2 regions of the Xenorhabdus siamensis genome follow, and region 2 is predicted to be linked to the other one. Evidence: predicted binding sites of a transcription regulator. Region 2 holds the regulator's gene; the other holds the start of a gene.
What was found. Region 2 encodes LexA, which represses DNA repair genes until DNA is damaged. Its sites were predicted from a motif close to TNCTGTATGTACATACAGNA; they were not measured.
Positions count from the first base shown of each region.

Region 1 (12,392 bases), on a different contig from region 2:
GTTTTTGTTATTGCTGTCTTATCGACATTAGTACGCATGGGGCAGTTCATGAGTATCTATCCTGCAACAGGAGCAATATTATTTGCTTTGGTGGTGATTTTGACAATGTTTGCGTCAATGACATTTGATCCACGCTTAACCTGGGATAAAGCTAATAAGAAATTTGAGTTACAGAAGAATGAGGAATCATAAGGTGACGGATAAAGAAGAGAAGCTGACTCAGGCCAGGATCAGTAAACTTAAGAGTTGGTCACCTATATGGATCGTACCGATTGTTACTGTGCTTATTGGAGCCTGGATATTATTTTATCACTTTAGCCATCAAGGGCCCGAAGTCACTCTGATAACGTCTAATGCTGAAGGTATTGAAGCCGGAAAAACGAAAATAAAAAGCCGCAGTGTTAATGTTGGTGTGGTTGAAAGAGTGTCATTAAGCGATAACTTAGGCGAAGTGATTATCAAAGCGCGCTTAAATGATGGTATGGAGAGGTTATTACATAAAGATACTGCATTCTGGGTCGTAAAACCTCAAATTGGTCGTGAAGGAGTTTCTGGCCTGAGTACCTTATTATCTGGAGTATTTATTGAATTACAACCCGGCAATGAAGGTAGTGAAGAAAGAAAATTTTCATTACTAGATGCACCACCTTTGGCATCGCCTGATGCCAAAGGTATTCGGTTAGTTTTAACCAGTGAGAAAGCCGGAAGATTATCTCCCGGTGATCCGGTTTTATTTCGTGGATATCGTGTTGGTTCAGTGGAAACGAGTACTTTTGATCCTAAATCTCGCTTAGCCAAGTATCAGATTTTTGTTAATGCTCCTTATGATGGACTACTGACAACTAATGTCCGGTTTTGGAAAGACAGCGGTATTGCTTTTGATGTTTCTTCGCAGGGGCTGAGAGTTGAGGTAGCTGCATTATCGACTTTATTTGCCGGAGGTGTGAGTTTTGACGTGCCGAAAGGATGGGATTTAGGTAGTCCAGTTAAAGAAAAAGAAATTTTTAGACTTTACGATAATGAAAAAAATATCGAAAACTCACTTTATACAGAACACAGAGATTTCTTACTCTTCTTCTCTGATTCGGTCAGAGGATTGCAACCGGGAGCACCTGTCGAATTTCGTGGTATACGAGTAGGAACAGTAGCAAAAGTTCCTTTTTATACTGATGGGATCAGACAGCGTCTTGATAGCGATTTTCGTATTCCTGTCTTAATTCATATGGAACCTGAACGGTTCGAGAAAGAAATTGGTGATGGTTTTTATACAGATAAAGAGTTGGAAGAAATTATTTCCCGTGGTTTAAGAGCTTCTTTGAAAACAGGAAACTTACTGACAGGGGCACTGTACATTGATCTGGATTTTTATTCCGATGAGAAATCATGGAAAGGCCCGCGAAAACTTGCCAGTTATGAAATTTTACCAACCATAAGTGGTGGATTAGCTCAAATTCAGCAAAAAGTTATCATGGCTCTGAACAAAATTAATCAAATGCCAATTGAGCCAGTCTTTATTCAGGCAACGCGAACGTTAGAAGAGAGCCAGAAAACAATCAAGGCAGCACATAAGACCATGAATGAGTTAAATAGCATTCTTGCAAGCAAAGAAGCTCAAAATCTCCCCAAAGATATACATAATACGTTGAATGAATTAAATCACAGTATGCAGGGTATTCAGCCAGGATCGCCAGTTTACAACAAACTGGTGGATAATATGCAGCGCCTGGATCAGGTCTTGCGCGAATTGCAGCCAATATTGAAGACGCTGAACAATAAGAGCAACGCATTGGTATTTGAAGCAGAAGCAACTCCAGATCCAGAACCCAAAAAGGCGCGTAATTAATGAAAAAGTTGATGTTAAGATTGGCTCTTTTAATTCCTGTCAGTTTTTTGATTATGGGAAACCTATTAATTTCGGGATGCAGTAGTAGCCAACCGAAAAAAATTTATTACCAATTACCTGCTTCAACAATAATTTCAGAGGTAAGCAGGATAGATACCAATCAAGAGCGTCAGTTATGGGTAAAAAGGGTACATCTCGTTGATTATCTCGCATCATCTGGCATAGTTTATCAAACGGGAGATGTCACTTATAGTGATGCCTCAAATCACTTATGGGCGAGTCCACTGGAACAACAATTACAACAAATTTTAGTTAATCAGCTCAGTTTTGCATTTCCACAAAGGTTGGTTTCTGATCAACCAATAGAGGAGAATGCTGATGCACTGGATGTCACAATAACAGCTTTTCATGGGCGATATGATGGGCGGGTGACTATTCAGGGATATTGGGTCTTATCTAAACAGAAAGACGCGATTAAGCGAGCATTTAACTTAGAACTGAAACAAACGAAAGATGGTTATGCGGAATTAGTGCGCACTTTGGCCGCGGGTTATAATCAGTTGACTCAGTCTATTGTCAGTCAGATAGCTTCACAAGGTTAATCAATTATTCAGAGTAATAAGGTTATTTGATTATCAATTAATTGAGTTTGCTTTGCTGTTTTTTATTCTGTATTTAGCTAACAACTCAGCTTAAGAAAATCACCTCTGCACAATTAGCGGAGGTGATTGCCATAGATGGAGGAATTGGTAAGTAATACAAGAATATCAAAAATTACTGGTATCTTTGAATATGCCGACTTTCAGATCGGTTGCTGTGTAAATAAGTTTACCATCCACTAATACTTCACCATCAGCCAGACCCATAATAAGTTTACGGTTAATAACACGTTTAAAATTAATGCGATAAGTGATTTTTTTAGCTGTTGGTAACACTTGTCCTGTAAATTTTACTTCTCCAACACCAAGTGCACGACCTTTGCCTTCACCACCAAGCCAGCCCATGAAGAAACCAACAAGTTGCCACATTGCATCAAGGCCAAGGCAACCAGGCATAACGGGGTCATTGATAAAATGGCAACCAAAAAACCACAGGTCAGGATGAATATCGAACTCAGCTTCGATATACCCTTTATTATAAGTGCCACCGTCTTCTGTCATCTTAATGATGCGATCTATCATTAACATATTGCCAGAAGGGAGTGGTGGCCCATTCTCACCAAATAACTGACCTTTTCCAGAGGCTAGAAGTTCTTCTTTCGTGTAGGACTCTTGTCTTTTAAACATATTTTGAAATAGCCTTATCATTGGGTAAGGCTAAAGAATAGCGTACAGTTGTACGCTGAACAACTCCGATCAGATATAGGTTCACTAACCCAACCAGCGTAAAAACCAAGGTAACTTAGGACGTTCTTGATTATTCACTTGTGTAATACGCTCGTATATCATAGCTAACAAGTGTTCTTTTTGTGCATCATAGTAAGGAATGCCGGTCAATAATGAAGCGGCTTCGGATACGTGTTCAACAGCCCAAATATGGAATTTGCCACTTTTCACAGCGCTAACAATATCCTGATGCAGGCATAGGTGTTGTACATTGGCCATTGGAATAATTACACCTTGTGAACCGGTCAATTCACGGCAGTTGCACACATGGAAGAAACCTTCAATCTTTTCATTAACGCCACCAATTGGTTGCACAAAACCAAATTGGTCTACGGCGCCTGTGACAGCGATTTGCTGGTCAATAGGTTGTTGTGACAGGGCACTGATTAATGCACATAATTCTGCCAATGAAGCGCTGTCCCCATCAACTTCACCGTAGGATTGCTCAAATACAATCGAAGCAGAGAATGGCTGTGGTTGATCCAGTTTCAATTCAGAGATCAGATAAGCCTGCATGATCATCATGCCTTTTGCATGAATATTGCCACCCAGTTCAACCTTACGCTCTACATCAATAAATTCTCCATCGCCTAAATGGGCAACACAACTGATACGAGAGGGTTCACCGATGGGATCTGGATAGCCCGGATATTCAAGTACGGATAATCCGTTAATTTGACCAATAACAGCACCTTGAGTGCGGATCCGTATTTGGCCTTTCAGGATTTCATCTATACTACGCTCAGCCAAATATGCATGGCGCCAACGTCGATTCTCTTCTGCCTGTTGCAGAGAATGGAGTGTAATCTGATTTTCCTGCTGATAATTGGCTGCCGTTGTCAGTTTTTGGCTCAACCACTGGATATCTAAAGGCAGGCTGAATTGATCTTCAGTATAGCGGATAGCTTGTCTGAGTAATTCTGGCCATGCATCGGCACTCAAAGATGGGAGTTTTTGTTGTTGAATGAGTCCGTTGACATAGCGACACCATATTGCCAGATCTGCTTCTTCATGGAATGGCATATCCAGTTCAAATTCACTGTATAAAGCGTTACTTGCCAGTTCTGGTTCGATTGCGTGTAACTCTTCAAGGCTCAACCGATCTCCTACAAGAATCAGATGTAAATCTAACGGAATTGAGGGAATTGGCAGAGGCAAGGAACGATGCTCATCATGTGATAACCAATCAAAACGGCGCTGAATGATCATCTGCTTGAGGCGAACCCACATTAGTGGTTGGGATAACAGAGTGCGCAGAGGTAGAATTAGGACTCCACCATTAACGTGATGAATAAGCCCTGGTTGTAACTGAAGCACACCTTGATGTGTATAAATATTGCCAAACAATTGTTCCGGTTCAATCCATTCACGATAAGCAACACGCTGATTTGGTGAGAAAGGGCCTTCACCAGACGGGTGCCACGTGATGGTTTGGTGTTCAATCTGATAGTAGCCTCCAACATTGGGACGATTTTCTGGTAATAATGCCGAAACTGTGTCGGACAAAAGAGCCAGATAGGCATCACTCTCTTCTGCTTTTAGCAACATAAAAGATTGACGTAAGTTGGCCTGACAAAAAAGTGTTAGTCCATTATGCAATCTGGGTTGAATTGCTTCTATAGTAATAGTAGACAATTCAGCAACAGAATTGAAAAGTGCTTGATAAGGTGCACTGTCTGGCTGTAATGACTGCCAGTCTAATTTTAGATTCGTCAAAGTGATAGCTACATGTAATGAAAAAAGAAACATTTATTATACAAGATTAAGCAGTGAACCAACATGTTATAATCTTTGAAAAAGATAATATTCGTGCTAACTCATTAACTGCCCATAAAATATTTCAGTATCTTGTGTTGTTATGAGCAATTTAGATAAATAATTGCTATGCTTAATTTAAGTTACGCTGTCACTGAGAGATGAAATGAAATATCAACAATTGGAAAATCTGGAATGTGGCTGGAAATGGGCTTACTTGGTAAAAAAGCATCGTGAAGGTGAGCCAATTACTAAATATATTGAAAAAAGTGCTGCTCAGGATGCGGTTAGTGAATTACTGAAACTGGAACGAGAACCTGTCAAGGTAATGCAATGGATATCACAGCACATGAATCAAGATTTATCCAATCGCATGAAACAAACCATTCGGGCGCGACGTAAACGTCATTTTAATGCTGAACATCAGCATTCGCGTAAAAAGTCTATTGATTTGGATTTTTATGTCTGGCAGCGCCTTTCAAATCTCTCCCAGCGCCGAGGTAAGACGTTATCAGAAACAATAGTGCAACTATTGGAAGATGCCGAATATAAAGAAAAATACACTCACCAGATGTTGAGCTTGAAACAGGATTTGGTTGCTATTTTAGGGAAATAAATCCAATAAAACCCCATGCGTGAACATGGGGTTTGCACTTTTATCATTACTAATGAGCCTATTACAGAGATACTTTGGATTGAGTCTGATTAATTTCCTGAGTACCTTGAATATTGATGATTACCCGGCGGTCTGGGGCCAGGCAATCAATCAATTTAGTGCGAGCTTTGATGTTATTACATGCTGACCCAGTAACAGGATCTTCTTTACCGCGACCTTCAGCTTGAATACTGTTTGCAGGGATACCTTTAGCTACCAGATAGTCTACAACGGATTGGGCACGTTTTTGAGACAGGGGCAAATTATAGCGTTGACTACCAATACGGTCAGTATAACCGACTACCAAAACATGTCCCTGAGTTGGATCAATTTTCGTGAGTTGGTTATAGAGATTATCCAGCTCATGCTTGCCTTCAAGTTTCAATGTTGATTTATTGAAGTTGAACAGAACATCTGAGCGTAGGGTAAAGCTCTTTTTCTCGATAGCAGGAGTTGGAGCCGGAGTAACAGGTGCAGCAATCAGGGGGGCTTCATCCTGACCAAAACGGTAAGAAATACCAACAGTTAGCAGGCCAATATCTGGACGAGCACCGATAGCGGCCTCCCGACCATCCAGACGTGAGTTACCATCTCCTCCTCGGCCTACTTTTGGGGTCCACTGGTAATCCAAACGAGTTGCCAGATTTTTGGTTAGTGCATATTCAGCACCAATTGCTATTAATGGAGAAATACCTGTGCTACTGGTTTTCACATTTACTTTATCTGTAGTTGGTGACCAACCGGATTGCGGAAAAATTTTGCCCGTATCACCAGGAGAAGGGAGATCTTCTTTATTATAAAATATTCCACCTGTATAAGATATGTCTTTAGAATTATAATGGGCTGAGGCCCTTGAATGCCATACTATCCCCCCCAGGCGGGTATAAACATCTAAATCATTCGTAACTGGAACGCTTAATTTTGCTGTCAACTGGACACCCTGAGCACGAAAATCCCCATTATTGGCAGAGCTTTTATATTTTATGCTTCCTAACCAGTCATAACCCAGTTCGAAGCCTAAATATGGAGTTGCCTGATAACCTATATAAGCTCCAGCACCCAGTTGATTTCTATTTGTCGCATCACCTGTTGCGGCAAACGGCTGGGTGGGGCGGTAATTTGGTTTGCGCTGACCATGTCCCCATCTGTCTATCCACCCTGTTGTTATTGGGTACGATGTTGCTGCATTAGAACCAAAGTCAGTAAATTTTGTCTTATTAAACTGGGACCATCCTAACTTAGCACCAGCATACCAAGTATTCTCTTTGGGAGCTGCTTGAGCAACAGTTGCAAAAGTTGCTACTGCCACTGCGATAGCTGTCTTCTTCATTGTACGCCTCGTTATCATCCAAAAAAGCAGTTAGCCTTAAAAGTCTTATTATTGGCCATTAGTTGAGATATTTAGTTGGGTATACGCACTTCTATCAATAGATAACTCCTGAAATATAAGATTAACAAGTACAACCCCGACTTTGTAAAGTCTACAACGAACTTTAAAACTTACAAGTACACTATGATTCGTGACGCAGATTTTTTAAATATACAATTACAATTGCTAAATATTACTGACGGTAATCTACAATATTTACTGTTATAATACGTTGAATTTTCTTATAAATAAGAGCAGATAATAGTGGCGGGTTGTTTACTATAAAAAATATTGAGATAAATCCTAATTTCATTCAATGATAGTAAGTAGAATGAACTTTTATTGTGCTTGGTAATATCTTGAGTTGGCCGGATAAATTCTGTGGACGCATAATCAAACCTAATGCCGTACCTTTATGAGCTGCCAACTGTAATTTTTGCACTTCATATTCAGATAATTCTGGTAACCATCCTAAAACTACACTGTAATTACCACTTGCTAGTGCTTTCTCCATTGCCTCAAGAGAGGCAATGGGAAGTATTTGGTTTAACTGAACAATTTTACTTAAAGGTAAGCCTGAATTTATTAGCCATTGACGACTTAGTTTCCTATTAGGTGTAATCCATAGTAACCATCTATTTTCATTCCCGGATTGATGTAATAAAGGAAGAAGGGTTTGATAGCTTGGTTATCGTATATTGGTTATCACTATAAATCAATTGCACTCACTATACCTTCTTTACCCTCTTTCACTGACCCCCTCTCAATTGGAATGTAATTTTTGTGTAGGCGAATTTGTCAGATTATCTATTTTTTTATTCTATTACGGTCAATTTTATTCTCAATAAGATATTCCAAAATTAATTGAATATTCATAATTCATTCCACCATGATGTGTGTATATTTATACAGTACTCTGTTGTTTGTCTAAAATCAAGGGTATTTTTTTCAAAGTACTTCGCAAAAATTCATATAAAACAGTTTTTTTCTAACTTAATGATTGGCAGGTTAGAACAGATTGAGTATGGTTTTAATTACTTGTTCTTGTTATCTATTTCATTAATAGCAAACATGGATATAGCACATAAAATATTTAAGCAGGATATAATTCATGGAGTGATAAAAATGTTTTTATCTGAGGCTCGTTTTGATCAATTGGAACATAGTGTATCTTCACTGGGAAAACTTAAAAAGAAGTCTCAATTTGGTGGAGTTGGATTATCAATTGATGGAGTCTTGTTCGCCCTGGGTTCTGAGGGCGAGCTTTATTTACGAGGAAATAGTCATGCAGAGGTATTATTTAAAGTCAGAGGAATGGAGAAGTTTATCTATTTAAAAAGGGGTATTCCAGTGGTTTTGCGGTATTACCGGGTCGGTGAATCACTTTGGCAGGATCAAAAACAATTATTTAAATATATTAACTTGGCTTATCAATGTACATTAGCAGATGTCATCAGCAGGCAGAAAATACCTCTTAGGTTAAAGGATCTTCCCAATTTGGGGATAGCTCTGGAGCGTCAATTATGGAAAGTAGGCATATCTAAAGTAGAAGAATTGCGCGTGTTGGGAGCAAAAGCGGCTTATCTTAAATTGCAACGAAATAGGAAAAAGATGAGTGTTAATGTATTGCTTGCGTTGGCTGGTGCAATAGAAGGTTGTCATGTCGCTGTTTTACCAGAAAAATTACGCCATGATTTGTTGCTCTGGCATAAAGAATTAGAATGAAGTAATTAAAATTATCCTGCATGATAAAAATGAAAAATAGGGGCTATGCTCCTATCTTTCTTTGGCATTAGTGCTTTTCGGTATTAATACTCCGCAATAAGATATAAAAAATTATTGAAGCTATTGATAGTCTGTTGAAAAAAATAGATAGTGAATTTAATGTTTGAAATATTGATAATTTAATTTTATTGGAGTATCTATATGTATTGCTATTTTTTGTATGCCTGATTATGATTTTTTAAATTCTATTTTCAATATAATTGGCGATAATATTATTTCCATTGCTTCTATAATTTTTCTTTCTTTAAGAAAATATTAATCATATTTATGGCTCGTTGTCGTTCCTTTGAGTTATTGATGAATAAGTTATGACACTCTTGTATTAAGCGTATTCCTTCTTTTCAGGTAGATCAACCGGAATATCAGGATAACCATATTCACGGTTCCATAAAAAACCATATTCATTTGAGTAATAATTTTTAAGATAAATCTTTAATTGCAACTGTTGGCTATAGTTCTGTGGAAGCAGAAAAAAGACATTTTTATTCAGTATCATGCATTCGTAAAAAGTCGTTAACCCAGGGTTTGCCAAAACTTTACGGGAACGATGTAGTTTTTGCAGAAAATCCTGCCTTTCAAGGCAACCAATTTTAATATGCGGATGTGTTTGGGCAAATAAGTTTGCCAATTTGTTGATAGTATTTCCACCACCGGCAATAATAATCTTGGGTTCCTGATTTAGACTGGAAGTAGTCAGTAAATCTTGATTAAGTGTGGTGGATATAGGGCCAAAACAAAATGGATCAGCATCAAAAATGATATATGGATTATTTTGTAACATATCATTACCTCGTAAAGAAATATTCATAAATAAAAATAATTCATTATCACATTGTGAAATATGTTGTTTAAGCATGGTATGATTTTTTACGGCAGTTTGAGATTTTGCGAGAACCACCTCACCTTGGTTGAGGCAGGTTTCATTTTATATTTATTAAACAAAAGTGTAATAATTGAATAGGTGATTTTATCATTTAATATTTTTTCTTTTTATTTATTTGTTTTTTTAATGAAATAATCTCTGGCAATAATTCAATCAGTAACACTACCTGCTGTAATACAAGCTGAACTTTATTGTTATCAGAAGTCAGTTGATGACTTCTTTTACTCAAATATTCTGAAATATGCTGAAGAGGCTTATCATCGACTCTGTCTTGCTGTAGTGCAAACTCAACATGATAGATTGCATCATTAAGTATTTCCAGGATGACAGGGTCATTAAGTTTATCGCGATGTGCTCCTAAAGCAGAAATATACCTCAGCATAGTATGGTTAAGACAAAGCAGACGAAATGCCGCCTCCTGAGAGATGCGATGATTTTTGGGTTCTGTTGACATGTTTGAGATCACTGATGCCAGTTCAGCATCGCAATTATGGGCATTACGGCGAGCGACCCGATAATCCAGGCAATTACTTTTTCCCTGATGATATTGCAGCACAATTGCACTGAGATAACGACAATTTGCACTCATAGTGCGGATAATAACATGCGGTAATTGGCGGAATTTCCAGTCAGGCCAGATAAAACTCACTGCCAGTAAAGCAATAACACAACCGATCAGTGTGTCTGTGATTCTGGGTAAAGCGATTTTAAAACCTTCTCCCAGTAAATTAAAACTTAACAGAACCAGCAACGTAATAAACAGGGTTGCATGTGCATATTGAATATTACGAAAAGCAAAAAATAATACACCTGAAATCACGATCAACAATAACTGTCCTTCAATAGAAGGCACAAGGTAGAGAATGGGTAACCCAATCAAAATACCTGCCAGGGTGCCAATAATACGGAAGGCTAAACGACGGCGGATTGCACTATAGTTAGGTTGGCAAACAAATAGGCTGGTCAGCAAGATCCAATAGCCCCGTTGTAAATCAAACAGTTGAATAATCGCATAACCAGTACATAGCAGAGCAGACATACGAACAGCATGGCGGAACAGGGCTGATTTTGGCGTCAGATTGCTGTGGAGCCGAAACCAAATATCGCGCCAACCCGTTAAAGCTTCATCGGATAATTGCGTATCTTCTTGTCTATCATAGCTTTGATTTTCATTACTTAATTTATCAATGTGAGAGCCGCCGTGTGAAATGAAATATTGGTCAGAACTGAGTCCCGCTAATTGAGCATCAATTGCCCGTAAGTTTTTTAGTAAGTTATTGAATGCGTTTATCTTAGTGTTAATTATTTGCTGGTTTTTTAATCTTTCCAGAGAGCACTCAAGATAGTTGAAAGCATTCTCGAAACGTGAACTATGCTGATATTGTTTACGCAGGATAATAGATTGTGAAACTTGCTCACAAGCGTGTGCCTGCATGGACAATAATCATTGAAAACGAAACAGAATATCGCTGTGACGTAACGTTTCTCGCAGTTTTTGATATTGAATGTGGGATGAACTGGCCCGTTCGTGAATATCCTGAACAATAAAATAATAGTGGAGAGTCTTACGGGTTCCCTGTTGTCCTCGATCCCCTTTCAGACGGCTTAATAAAGTTATTTTGGTCATGTTGAGTGTCGTAACTAATGCGCTGTTAGCCATAACAACATCAAATACAGCTTGTTTATATTCTTCTGTTTCAGAATCGGGGTCAAACAGATTCGTTTTGGCGTAAAGGTATGCAGAAAGCTGATGGTAACAACGGGCCAGATTTTCTTGTAATGGACGAATAGGAAACAGTAAATGCCCGGCTAATGTCAACAAGTTATACCAGATTGCACCAGTGAGTAATAATAAAGGTTGCTGATACCAGACAGGAAATATGGATGCACCGAGCATAGTATAAATAGCAATTAATAAAGCACCGAAGGCAATAGTAGCATAACGTTGCCCCAAAGCGCCTAGCAGGATAAAACTACAAGTAGAGATTGCCAGGCCAAAAAAGAAAAGCCAGGGATAAGGAAAAAGCAGAGTGATGGATATGGAGGCAACAAAGAAGGAGATTAAAGTAATAATAAGGTTATGTAAACGGCCGACTAAGCGATCATCCAAATCTGTTAATGCTGCGGCAACGACGCCTAAAGTCAGAGGGATCGTGATTTTGGGCTCTTCCTGCAATAACCAGGGAACGAAAGTCGTTCCTGTTAGCGCAATGAATATACGAATATAATAGAGAACGTGATTGTTATACAGAAAATGGCGGGAGCTGGAAAAAACCGTTAGCACAAAATACTCCTAACAACATTTACATGAGCGGGGAGCTCAACAATTTTCAGGTACGGTGCTACTACAATGGAAATAAAATCAACACAAATTGGTCAACGGCTTGCCCGGCATCCATATAATCGGGTGCGTTTGCTTAATGCTGGCGTTGAAGTCAGTGGTGACAAGCACCAGTATCTAATTCCGTTTAATCAATTAATTGATGTTCAGTGTAAGCGAGGGATTGTCTGGGGGGAACTGGAATTTGAATTACCTGAAGGAAAAGTTGTCCGTTTACATGGAACTGAATGGCAGCAAACACAGCATTTTTACCATTATTTACTGAAAAAATGGCAGATATGGAGCCTCGAAATGAGCGAGATCAGTGCTGAGGTACTGGCTGCCCAGGTAAATAAAATTGACAAAATCAGGCAACAGAACCGTTGGATTAAAGCAG
Region 1 covers NZ_JBBMXE010000017.1:120,496-132,887, reverse strand. The annotation lists gene pqiA (membrane integrity-associated transporter subunit PqiA) at 1-192, shown strand, start outside; gene pqiB (intermembrane transport protein PqiB) at 194-1,843, shown strand; gene pqiC (membrane integrity-associated transporter subunit PqiC) at 1,897-2,445, shown strand; gene fabA (bifunctional 3-hydroxydecanoyl-ACP dehydratase/trans-2-decenoyl-ACP isomerase) at 2,611-3,129, opposite strand; gene AAC852_RS17195 (AAA family ATPase) at 3,214-4,944, opposite strand; gene matP (macrodomain Ter protein MatP) at 5,150-5,599, shown strand; gene ompA (porin OmpA) at 5,661-6,968, opposite strand; gene AAC852_RS17180 (SulA-like leucine-rich domain-containing protein) at 7,321-7,629, opposite strand; gene AAC852_RS17175 (TfoX/Sxy family DNA transformation protein) at 8,133-8,732, shown strand; gene AAC852_RS17170 (hypothetical protein) at 9,115-9,648, opposite strand; partial or broken gene yccS (YccS family putative transporter) at 9,767-11,959, opposite strand; gene helD (DNA helicase IV) at 12,026-12,392, shown strand, end outside.
Region 1: AAC852_RS17175 (TfoX/Sxy family DNA transformation protein) is a predicted target of LexA. The motif match lies at 7,902-7,921, and genes of this name have one in related genera.

Region 2 (12,392 bases):
GCTAAAATTTCGCCCAGATGGTTAATAATCAGGTGTAATTTGAACCCATAGAACCATCCCATTGAGGTTTTTCCGCGTTGCGCTATGCCCTGAAAGACCTTATGACGAGGAATACGGATGTTATGACAAACGCGCAAACTCGTGGAGTCGATAAAAGCAATGCCTGTCGGTTTTCCTTTTAATTGAGTCAGATAACTGGATAAGGGGACCAAAACGGACGGGGCAACGCTGATAAAACGGGTATAACTGAGCAAGGAGGGGAAGTCGCGGTGATGGTATTGCCAGATATGCTCCAAATAAAAGTTTTTAAAATCACGGTAATGCGACCGCTGAAAGAGGATTAAAATTGTCATGATTTCACTGGGATACATGCGGCCTTGTCTGCGGCGCAGGCGGTATCCGTTATCGAGACAAAACTGCGCCCACTGGGGGATGAAAAGACGACAAAAGTCGTCGACATCGCAGAAAATTTCAACTAACTTGTCCATGAATTCAGGTTAATTATAAAAGTGTTATTGAGCCATGGCTCTTGATGCTAGGCATCACGTAATGACATATCAGGATGGGCAGAAGAACCTGGTGAATACAACCCCATGATTTTAATGACCATCTCATCTGGTTGATATTAGCTGTGTCGTAAAAAAGTGAAATTAACCAAAATATTACTTAATTCCTCCATACTCCCGACTCACCTCTTTTGCCGCTCGCATAACAAGAGCACCAAGTTCAGTGACTCGATCATCAGAGATGCGCGATATTGGGCCGGAGATAGAAATAGCAGCAAAAGCCTCATGATGCTCATCATAAATGCAGGCAGCGATACAACGTAACCCAAGGGCATGTTCTTCATCATCAAATGAAAAACCCTGCTTACGGATTTGTTCAAGATTTTCTTTCAGCGCGGCTGCTGTGGTATGAGTATGTTGTGTATAGGCGTGTAATCCTTTTTTATGCAGTAATTGTAGGCACTTTTGTTCGGACAGTGTGGAAAGGAGCGCTTTACCTGCGCCGGAAGCGTGCATCGGCAACTGGCCGCCAATTGGGGCGGACATTCGCATCAGTGCATTACACTGCACTTGATCAACAATCACTGCTTCATACTCATCAATATTGAAAATAGCAAGATTGACGGTTTCGCCAGAATCTTCCATTAGTTGGCGTAGAATCGGGTGAACTAATACCATCAGATTGCGGCTTTGCAGAAAGCTGCTGCCGACAACAAAAGCATGTGATGCAATTACCCACAATCCCAGATCGCCAATCTGACGAACAAAACCATGTTGTTGTAATGTGGTCAAAAGGCGGTGGGTGGTGGAATTGGGAAGGCCAGCCTGAATAGCAAGGTCAGTTAATGCGACTCCACTTTGTGAATCAGAAATATATTCCAAAAGGGATAGACCTCGGCTTAAGGATTGAACCTGACCGCTTGCAGCGGCACTACCGGTTGTCATTTTAGTTTTTTTGGTACGTTTGCTGGCAATGGCGGAGCTCATAAGATTCCCTCTAAATTATCCTCTACTTACAGCATAACTGTGGTAGAAAAAATGGAATTTGTTTTCGTTTTCTTATTATGGATGATAAAGAGGCAAAAAACACATCCGATGAGTAGAGGTAAATATTACTTTTAGCGAGAGGAAGTATGAGCCTTTATGAGCTATTGAAGGTGTAATCTCATCCCATAATAGGATGAGATTATATTACATCATATAGTTAATATGTTGATCAGTCTTTGAATTTCAATCTTCAAACAGATTACGATGAAGTGTCTGAACTATCTGTTCTGCCTCTTTGCCGGGTACAAGCAGACAAACATTATGGCTACTTGCTCCATAGCTGATCATACGGATATTAAAGGATTCCAGGGGGCCAAAAATCTCTTTTCCTAATCCTTTGGCCTGTGAAAGTTTATTGCCGATAATTGCTACCAGTGCCAAATCTTCTTCAACTTCCACACGACATGATGTTGAAAGTTCAGTTAGCAGGGCATTGGTCAGCAAACTGCCATTCGTGCTGGTGGAACCTGTGGTATCCAGTGTCAAAGCAACACTTACTTCTGAAGTGGTAATCAAATCCACTGAAATATTATGACGTGAGAGCAGGGTAAAAATCTCTGCCAGAAAGCCTCTTGCATGTAACATTTTCAGGCTATGCAGGGTTAATAAAGTTTGTTTACGCCGCAATGCCAATGCCCGAAAGCGAGGTGGATTTTTCGTTCTGTCGCAAACCAGTGTACCGCCAGCCTGCGGCTTTTTACTCGAACCAACGAAAACAGGAATACCACTGCGGATGGCTGGCAGTAGAGTGGCTGGATGGAGAATTTTGGCACCAAATGTTGCCATCTCGGCCGCTTCATCAAAAGCAATCTTATCAATACGATTGGCGGTTGGGACAACTCTGGGATCGGTTGTGTAGATCCCCGGAACATCCGTCCAGATATCAACACGCTGCAAGCCCAGTGCTTCGCCAAGCAGGGCGGCGGTATAATCACTGCCGCCACGTCCTAACGTTGTTGTGCGGCCTTTTTCCTCTCTGCCGATAAAACCCTGTGTAATGACGATCGTGTTATTCAGACGAGGTTGAAGATGTTCTGCCGCGAATATATTGAGCTGGTTTGTGTCAGGCTCTGCTTGCCCAAATTGATCATTGGTACGCATTATCCGGCGGATATCAAACCATTCGACATCCGTGTTGCGCTGACGTAACAATTCAGCAAACAGCAGTGTAGACATGACTTCCCCATGACTGACTAACTCGTCAGTCAACGCCTTAGACGTTGCCAGTGAGGCAGTTTCTGACAACGTTGTGATATTATCCAATAAATGCTCAATCTCTTCTTTAAGCACAGCCGTTTCATTTAATCGCTTGATAATCGCATATTGAATATCACGGATCTGCTTCAGGCACTTCTCCCGTTTATCGTTATCGCAACCAGATGCTAATGTGACCAATAAATTAGTTACACCAGCGGAAGCTGATAAAACGACTACGCGAACATCTCTGTTTGCCAAAATAATATCAGCACAGTTATTCATGGCATCAAAATCTGCCACACTGGTACCACCGAATTTTGCAACAACATACTGCGAGTAGGGAGAAGATACTGCACTCATGGATAATAGCCTTCTGTTTTAGGAATAGAGAGTTAGTTTAGAAATAAAAGATTAGAAATATCGGGTTAGCTTTGTTGAGTCAATGCTTGAGAATTAAGCATCAATATCTTTCATGATCAGAATGAAATTATCGTTTTTGCCTATATATCCAGTGGATGTCGAATTTGAAGGGTATAAGCAATTAGAGCTGGAAATAATAACTTATTTTGACCAATATCAGTTAGTAAAAGGAAAAAGAGATCCATCACAGCATTAACTTGTTACAATTCTATGCATTCCTATTGTTTATCTACAGTTGATAGAGAGCATCATTCATGAAAAACATCAACCCTAGCCAGACCGAAGCCTGGAAAGTATTGCAACAGCATTTTGAACAGATGAAGAATATTCACTTACGAGATCTGTTTGAACAGGATAAGGCGCGTTTTGCGACATTCTCTGCAACGTTTGACGATCAGATTCTGGTGGATTACTCCAAAAACCGTATTACTACGGAAACATTGGAAAAATTACAGGCATTGGCGAAAGAAACGGATTTGTCCGCTGCTATCCATAGTATGTTTTCTGGTGAAAAGATTAACCGTACTGAAGATCGTGCTGTGCTGCACATTGCTTTGCGTAACCGCAGTAATTCTCCAATTCACGTAGATGGGGAAGATGTTATGCCGCAGGTGAATGCGGTGCTGGAAAAAATGAAATCGTTCAGTGATCGTATCATTGGTGGAGAGTGGAAAGGCTATACCGGTAAAGCTATTACTGATGTAGTAAACATTGGTATTGGCGGCTCTGACCTCGGCCCATATATGGTAACTGAGGCATTGAAAGCCTATAAAAACCACCTCAATATGCATTTTGTTTCTAATGTGGATGGAACCCATATTGCGGAGACATTGAAATCTCTGGATCCAGAAACCACACTATTCCTGATTGCGTCCAAGACCTTTACCACACAGGAAACAATGACTAATGCTCATTCTGCCCGTCATTGGTTCCTGCAAAGTGCAGATGATGAAGCATATGTGGCTAAACACTTTGCCGCGCTTTCAACGAATGAGAAGGAGGTCAGCAAATTCGGCATTGATCCTCAAAACATGTTTGAATTTTGGGATTGGGTTGGTGGCCGTTATTCCCTCTGGTCTGCGATAGGCTTATCTATAGCCCTTTCCATTGGTTATGATAACTTCGAGCAGTTGCTGAGTGGTGCTCATGCTATGGATAAACACTTTGAGCAGACCGCGCCTGAACAAAATATTCCTGTTCTGTTAGCGCTGATTGGCATCTGGTATAACAATTTTTTTGGTGCAGAAACTGAAGCGATTCTGCCTTATGATCAATATATGCACCGTTTCGCTGCATACTTCCAGCAGGGAAATATGGAATCAAACGGTAAATATATTGACCGCAATGGTAATCCGGTAAATTATCAGACCGGGCCGATTATCTGGGGAGAGCCGGGTACAAATGGTCAGCATGCCTTCTACCAGCTTATCCATCAGGGTACGAAACTTATTCCATGTGATTTTATAGCACCTGCAATTAGTCATAATCCGGTTGCTGATCATCACAGCAAACTACTATCTAACTTTTTCGCACAAACTGAAGCACTGGCTTTTGGTAAAACTCAGGCGCAGGTAGAAGCTGAATTTGCTGCCGTCGGGAAGAGTGCACAGGAGGTGGCAAATGTTGTACCGTTTAAAGTGTTTGAAGGTAACCGCCCAACCAACTCAATTTTATTGCGTGAAATGACACCATTCAGTCTGGGTGCATTAATTGCCATGTATGAACATAAGATCTTTGTTCAGGGGGCAATTCTGAATATATTCTCATTCGATCAATGGGGAGTGGAATTGGGCAAACAATTGGCAAACCGTATTCTGCCTGAATTGCAGGGGGCAGAAGTTGTGAATAGCCATGACAGTTCTACAAATGGTCTCATTAACCGCTTTAAAAAGTGGCGTTAATCTGATTTTCTATTTTATTTAATCTTATCCCCCCAATAACACCATATATCGGGGGGATATTTTTTAAATTTCCATAATTTGCTATCAACTTTTTATTTTATTGGCCGGCAACATGCTATCCTCACATTCCACTCGTTGTGCTGTCGGAGAAATTGATGTTCTCCGCGATTGGAAAATGACATGGCAGATGACACAATATTAACTTCTACACCTATTCACTGGTTTTCGGCTGGTGAAGTCAATACTCCGGAAAATATTTTAGACTGGCTGATGGAAGTCGGTTCAATGACACATCGTTTTGAACAACATTGCCATCATGTAACAGTTGCACCATTTCGGGAATGTTTCATTACAACAGCAGATATTGGTGATGAAAGTGAGCATTTACCTGTAAGCGAAAAGTATTGGTTACGTGAAATTGTCTTATACGGAGATAATATTCCGTGGTTATTGGGGCGTACAGTAATCCCAGAGGAAACATTAACAGGGCCAGACAAAAAGCTGGTGGATGTTGGAACCGTTCCACTTGGGCGCTATCTGTTTAGTGGCAATAATCTGACACGAGATTATATTCAAATAGGTCAACAAGGACAGCGTTGGGCACGGCGCTCTTTGTTGCGTTTATCAAAGAAGCCTCTACTACTTACAGAAGTTTTTTTGCCGGCATCACCTGTATATAAAATAAATAATATGAAAAGGGAGAAATAGATTGGAGGTTAGTATGACGCGAAATAAATGGCGCGCCTATTGCCGTTTAATGCGTATCGATAAACCCATTGGCGTATTATTGTTATTATGGCCAACCTATTGGGCATTATGGATAGCAGCAAAAGGTATGCCGAACTTACATATCTTGCTGATTTTCACTCTGGGTGTCTTTTTCATGCGGGCGGCAGGATGTTGTATTAATGATTTCGCTGATAGGAAATTTGACGGGCATGTTGAACGGACAAAATTTCGTCCGCTCCCCAGTGGTGATATCAGCGAAAAAGAATGCAAAATCTTATTTGCCACTTGTGTTGATCTCTTTTGTGCTTGTATTGACACTGAATAAAATGACGATTGCTTTATCCTTTGTCGCGCTGGGATTGGCATGGATTTATCCTTTCGTTAAACGGATCAGCAACTTGCCACAAGTTGTGTTGGGTGCAGCTTATGGTTGGTCAATTCCTATGGCTTTCGCAGCAGTAAGTGAGTCCTTACCATTACAGTGTTGGTTATTATTTCTGGCGAACATAATCTGGTCTGTAATCTATGATACTCAGTATGCCATGGTGGATCGTGATGATGACCTGAAAATTGGTGTGAAATCAACAGCAGTACTGTTTGGTCGTTTTGATAAATTAATCATTGGTACTTTGCAATTCGTTATGCTGGTAATTCTCGTATCGGTTGGTTGCATAGTGAATTTAGGGGGAATGTATTACTGGACAGTATTATTGGCAGGAGCGCTCTTTATCTATCAACAAAAATTGATTTCTGACCGTCAGCGGGAGTCGTGTTTTCAGGCATTCATGAACAATAATTACGTTGGTTTTATTTTGTTCCTCGGTATTCTTTTCAGTTATGTTTTTTAAGAGAACGGGCGTTAGCACCGCCCGTTAATCTTCTCTTTTTCAGAACGATCAGCTTAAGAATAATTCTATTCAGAATGTCAAAGCGTTATTCCTGATTTTCATTTGCTGGTTTGTGGTCATTGTACTCAGGAGGCATGCTGACACTCTCAATGGTCAAACGGATCTCTGGAGACATTAATTCACTCAATACCTGATAAAGAGCATGGGCACTTATGGTGACCATGTTACCGTTATCGTGGATATAACCTTCTTCACGCAGCGTATTCACTGAGCAAGCGAAAACCGCTTTATCAAAGAATTCCGGCGCATTGATTCCATGTAACACGGATAAACGTTGCGCCAGCATCCGGCTCTCTTTCTCCAATGTACCTCGGCTGATATCGGGAGTTGCATTCAATAGAGAAAGCGTGATGGCATAGCGTTGTAATGTTTCCCGGATACCTGCTGCCAACAATTGTAATGGACGGATACGCGCAGGATTGAGTACCAGTATCTCCTGCTCTTTATTACAAACCAGGCATTGACGCGCCAGTTCATCAATCAATGTATTAACCACATCAGGCAACTCTTTCTTGCTATAGCGCATGAAAAGTTCTTGCTTAAGCAGAGGATAAATCAGTTGTACCTGCCTAAGCAGTTCACTGCGGCTGATACGGCGGTGATGCATCACAATGCTGGAAATCAAAGATGGCAGGATCAACAGATGTTGGATGTTGTTGCGATAATAGGTCATCAATACCGCATTTTCGCGAGGCAGGATAATAATATCCCCAAGACTGTCTTTTTCGACCTCAAACTTATTCATCCGTAAAGCATGATCCAACAGTTCTTCCGCTGTTTTATTCGGTACTGTGACATCATTTGCGTAAGAAGCATTGCGCAACAATTGCATATAGCAGTCTAATTGCTCAATCAACTGTTCACGAGTAAGTGCTCGCTGACGTGATGACAATAAAGCCGTGCTACATAGATTAATTGCATTTGCGGCTGCGGAGTTATTGATATTAACCATAATATTGCCAGCCAGCTTACTAACAGTTGGTGTCAACCATGCCGGGCGCTGCGCTTCTATTGGATCGATAGAATCACGCCATTCCGGAACATGCTGATTCAGATATTGTACTAATGGGATTGGTTCGCCGAAGTTCACATACCCTTGCCCCAGATTACGTAGTTTACGTAACCCGCGAACCATCTGGAAAAATCCTTCTTTTTCTTTAGTTGCGCCCCGTAACTCTTTGGCATAAGTCGCAACCTCCATCACATGTTCATAACCGATATAGATTGGCACAACGGTGATAGGGCGTGATTCTCCGCGCAGCATTGCTTGTAATGTCATCGAAAGTGTGCCGGTTTTCGGATCAAGCAGGCGGCCTGTCCTGGAACGACCTCCTTCGACAAAATATTCAACAGAATAACCACGAGAAAACAGTTCTCCCAGATATTCGCGGAAAATTGTCGAATAGAGTTTGTTGCCTTTAAAAGTGCGGCGGATAAAGAACGCACCAAGGCGGCGGAATATTGGCCCTGCTGGCCAGAAATTCAGGTTAATACCGGCTGCAATATGTGGTGGAACCAGCCCCTGATGATAAAGCACGTAAGAAAGCAGCAGATAATCCATATGGCTGCGATGACATGGAACATAGACCAGCTCATGACCATCTTGAGCCAATTGGCGGGTCCGTTCGGCATTATGGACATTGATGCCCTGATAGAGGCGATTCCACGTCCAGCTCAAAACACGGTCTGTTATGCGTACAGTTTCATAGGAGAAATCCGCTGCAATCTCTTCCAGCATATTGATAGCATTCTGTTTTGCTTTCTCTGGCGAAATTTTCTTGCTACGGGCTTCATCGGCAATGGCTTTTTCAATGGCTTTGGATGCCAGTAACTTTCTGAACAGATCCTGTCGGGCAGGTAAACGTGGCCCGACTGCTGCCAGACGTTGACGGGAATAGTGGATCCGTGCAACACGGGCAAGTTTATTGGCAATAATCGTATCCGTACCATGATCATTAGCTATACTGCGCAATGAAACAGGCGTGGAGAAACGTACGAAACTATCCCGACCGAGCCACAGGATTGCAAAAAACTTCTGGATCCCATTGAGAAGTCGCAACTGTGGTGCTGTATTTGTTTCTTGCCCTTCACGTCCTGGGGAACGTCCAAACATCACGGAAACGGGCACCATCTGAATATCCAGATTAGGATTATTGCGATGTAAGTCCAGATAAGAATGAAAAATCTTTACAGACTCATGCTTAGGCGCATAACAGCGGAACACACGTGGGCCGTCATCAATAAAAACACAACTTGGGAGCTGTGCATCATCAATATCCAAAGGGGTTAAAGGATCTGGTAGATCTTGAGCCAGACATTGTTGACGCAAGGTCAATAAGTCGGCTTTTGAATGATACGGGAGCACATACAAAATAGGCCGGGTCGTATCAAGACTCAATTCTTGAATGGGAGCCGTTGGAATAAGCTTACTTTTTACTAAAAGTTTTATCGGAAAATTCAATAACTTGTAATATATTTTACGCCAAGCTGACATAACTGCTTTAAGCCTCTTATTAGCAATGCGTCGCAAGCATACCAGAAACAGATTTTGAGATCTGTGGAAATAAGATAATAATAAGAACTAAAAGTTATATTATCTTAAAACTATTATGATTATTGAAGAAAATTTTTATGGCGAATCAATCAACAGGCTTGAGCCGTATTATTAAAGCAGTGAGGTATTCAGCAAAAGGTATTAAAGCCGCGTGGCAGAATGAGGCTGCATTTCGACAAGAGGTAATTTTAGCTGTCTTAGCGATTATTGTGGTGTTTTCCTTTGATTTTGGCCTGCTTGAGAGACTTTTTCTCATTAGCTCTGTCATATTGGTGGTTATTGTTGAAGTGCTAAATAGTGCAATTGAGGCCGTGGTTGATCGAATCGGCAGTGAATATCACGAATTGTCAGGGCGGGCAAAAGATATGGGCTCTGCCGCAGTATTTTTAGCTGTTATTTTGGCACTATCCATTTGGATAACAATCATTGGGTCGCATTTTATACGCTAAGGTGATTTATTTTTCATCAAAATTCGTTATTTAGTCGCTTTTACATTCTGATAGGTTCCCAATTCAATTTTAGCTGTATATACTCACAGTCAGACTGTATAAACAAACAGGGGGCGAAATGAAAGCATTAACTGCCAGGCAGCAACAGGTTTATGACTTGGTGCGTGACCATATTTCTCAAACGGGTATGCCACCGACACGTGCTGAGATTGCAGCACGCCTTGGTTTTCGTTCACCTAACGCAGCAGAAGAGCATTTAAAGGCACTGGCGCGTAAAGGGGTGATAGAAATTGTCGCTGGTGCTTCCAGAGGTATCCGTTTGCTGCTTGAAGAGGAAGATGAAGGTACGGGATTACCACTAATCGGTCGTGTTGCTGCTGGTGAACCACTATTGGCTCAGGAACACATCGAAAGCCATTACAAAGTGGATCCGGAATTATTTAAACCAAATGCTGATTTTCTATTGCGTGTTCGTGGTATGTCAATGAAAGATATCGGTATTATGGATGGTGATTTGCTTGCTGTGCATAAAACGCAGGATGTTCATAACGGGCAAGTTATCGTGGCTCGGATTGAAGATGAAGTCACAGTAAAACGCTTTAAACAAACAGGAAACAGAATTGAACTGATTGCTGAGAATCCTGAATTTGAGCCTATCGTTGTGGATTTACGAGAACAGAATTTTACCATTGAAGGATTGGCAGTTGGCGTTATTCGTAACGGGGATTGGTTCTGATTGTAAAAGCGGATAATTACACTTTGCCATTTTGGGCGGTCATTTTTCATTATCCCAGCGAATAAAACGTTTATCTGGGAACTTGGAAATTAATAAACTTATCAGTGATGACCGCCTAATAAAACGGACTTTAAAACTTATTCCGTACAGGAATTCATTTCATGGCAGGAAGAGCACAAGCCGTGAACTTCTATTACACTATGCCGCAGATGAAATCCTGCATCTTGTGCTAAATTTTGTATAGCTGATTCAATATCTTTAGCATCTCGTTCGGTAACAGAACCACAGTTATCGCAAAGAAACATAGCTGATGTATGACAAGGTTGTTCAAAATGATGACAAATCACATAGCTATTCGTAGATTCTATTTTGTGGACAAAACCCTGTTCCAGTAAAAACTCCAACCCTCGATAGACCGTTGGCGGTTTTGCCTGTGGCTCAGCTTCACGGAGCAGATCCAGCAAATCATAGGCACTTATTGCACCTGGTTGTGCTGAAATTAAACGCAGAATTTCAAGGCGTTGAGGTGTCAAACGAACCCCTCGCGACAGGCAGATTGCCTCAGCCCGTGTCAGTAACTTTTTTTGGTTGATAGTTTTCATTACATCCTTCACACTCAGCATATGCCAATGGTTGTAATGTTATCATGTTTTTTCAATTCATAGCTGAAATCTACTTAATGGCCATGGCCCTATCATTCTTTTTGATTATCAATTAATAAATTAGTTTTCTTGGCTTTTGGGGTAGAGACTATGATTGTTAAATTGAGTTATTTACCAAATAGCTAAGCCAGCAATAACAACACCAATTTTCTATAGAGCTATTGAAATAGACCTTTAATTATGACTTTTTAAATATGATAAATAAAAATATTTCATTATCGTATTTTAATAAAAAATAAGTACTGTTTGTTATTGTTTTAATTAACCTCAGTGCTGCTTAAGCAGCGCTAAGGTTATTTATGCAATAGATCTCCAACCGTTAAATCTTCGGTATCATTCTGTGTGGGCCATCAGATTTGACACCAACGGTGCAGCGATAACGAATAGTACCATCTGCTTGAGGGCGTTTTTCTATGGTATAGTAGGCCATTATTTACCTCTCAGTCACCAGTACACCATTTGGTGTGGTGTACTGGATGGTGTACCAATAATCTCAAAATAGCCTAAAATGCACGAAAATATACAGACACAAAAATGTAGTGAATTCACTGAAATACAAAATGGAGGCGGGAAATTCAAACCTTCCCGCTTTTCCGTAGCACCGATGTTAGATTGGACTGACCGTCATTGCCGTTATTTCCATCGCCTGCTAAGTAAAGAAGCGCTGCTTTACACAGAAATGGTTACCACAGGCGCAATTATTCATGGCAAAGGGGACTATCTGGCTTATAACGAGCAAGAGCATCCATTGGCATTGCAATTGGGGGGCAGTGAACCGCAGGCATTGGCGCACAGTGCTAAGATCGCACAAGAGCGTGGTTACGATGAAATTAATTTGAATGTCGGTTGTCCGTCTGATCGTGTACAGAATGGTCGTTTTGGTGCCTGCCTGATGGGAGAAGCTACGCTGGTAGCCGATTGTGTCAAGGCGATGCAGGACGTGGTAGATATTCCTGTCACAGTTAAAACCCGTATCGGTATTGATGAGCAGGATAGCTACGAGTTTTTGTGTGATTTTATTGATACTGTCATGAAAAACAGTGAGTGTGATCATTTTGTGATCCATGCTCGCAAAGCGTGGTTGTCTGGTTTGAGTCCAAAAGAAAACCGCGAAATTCCGCCTTTGGATTATCCACGGGTCTATCAATTGAAAAAAGATTTTCCACAACTAACAATTTCCATTAATGGTGGAATTAAGTCATTGGAAGAAGCGAAGCAGCATTTACAGCATGTTGATGGTGTGATGATTGGACGGGAGGCTTACCAAAATCCATCTATTCTGG
Region 2 covers NZ_JBBMXE010000012.1:161,202-173,593, reverse strand. The annotation lists partial or broken gene AAC852_RS12950 (IS982 family transposase) at 1-488, opposite strand, end outside; gene iclR (glyoxylate bypass operon transcriptional repressor IclR) at 663-1,493, opposite strand; gene lysC (lysine-sensitive aspartokinase 3) at 1,737-3,110, opposite strand; gene pgi (glucose-6-phosphate isomerase) at 3,425-5,071, shown strand; gene ubiC (chorismate lyase) at 5,252-5,779, shown strand; partial or broken gene ubiA (4-hydroxybenzoate octaprenyltransferase) at 5,793-6,648, shown strand; gene plsB (glycerol-3-phosphate 1-O-acyltransferase PlsB) at 6,734-9,202, opposite strand; gene AAC852_RS12915 (diacylglycerol kinase) at 9,340-9,711, shown strand; gene lexA (transcriptional repressor LexA) at 9,830-10,447, shown strand; gene zur (zinc uptake transcriptional repressor Zur) at 10,585-11,049, opposite strand; gene dusA (tRNA dihydrouridine(20/20a) synthase DusA) at 11,618-12,392, shown strand, end outside.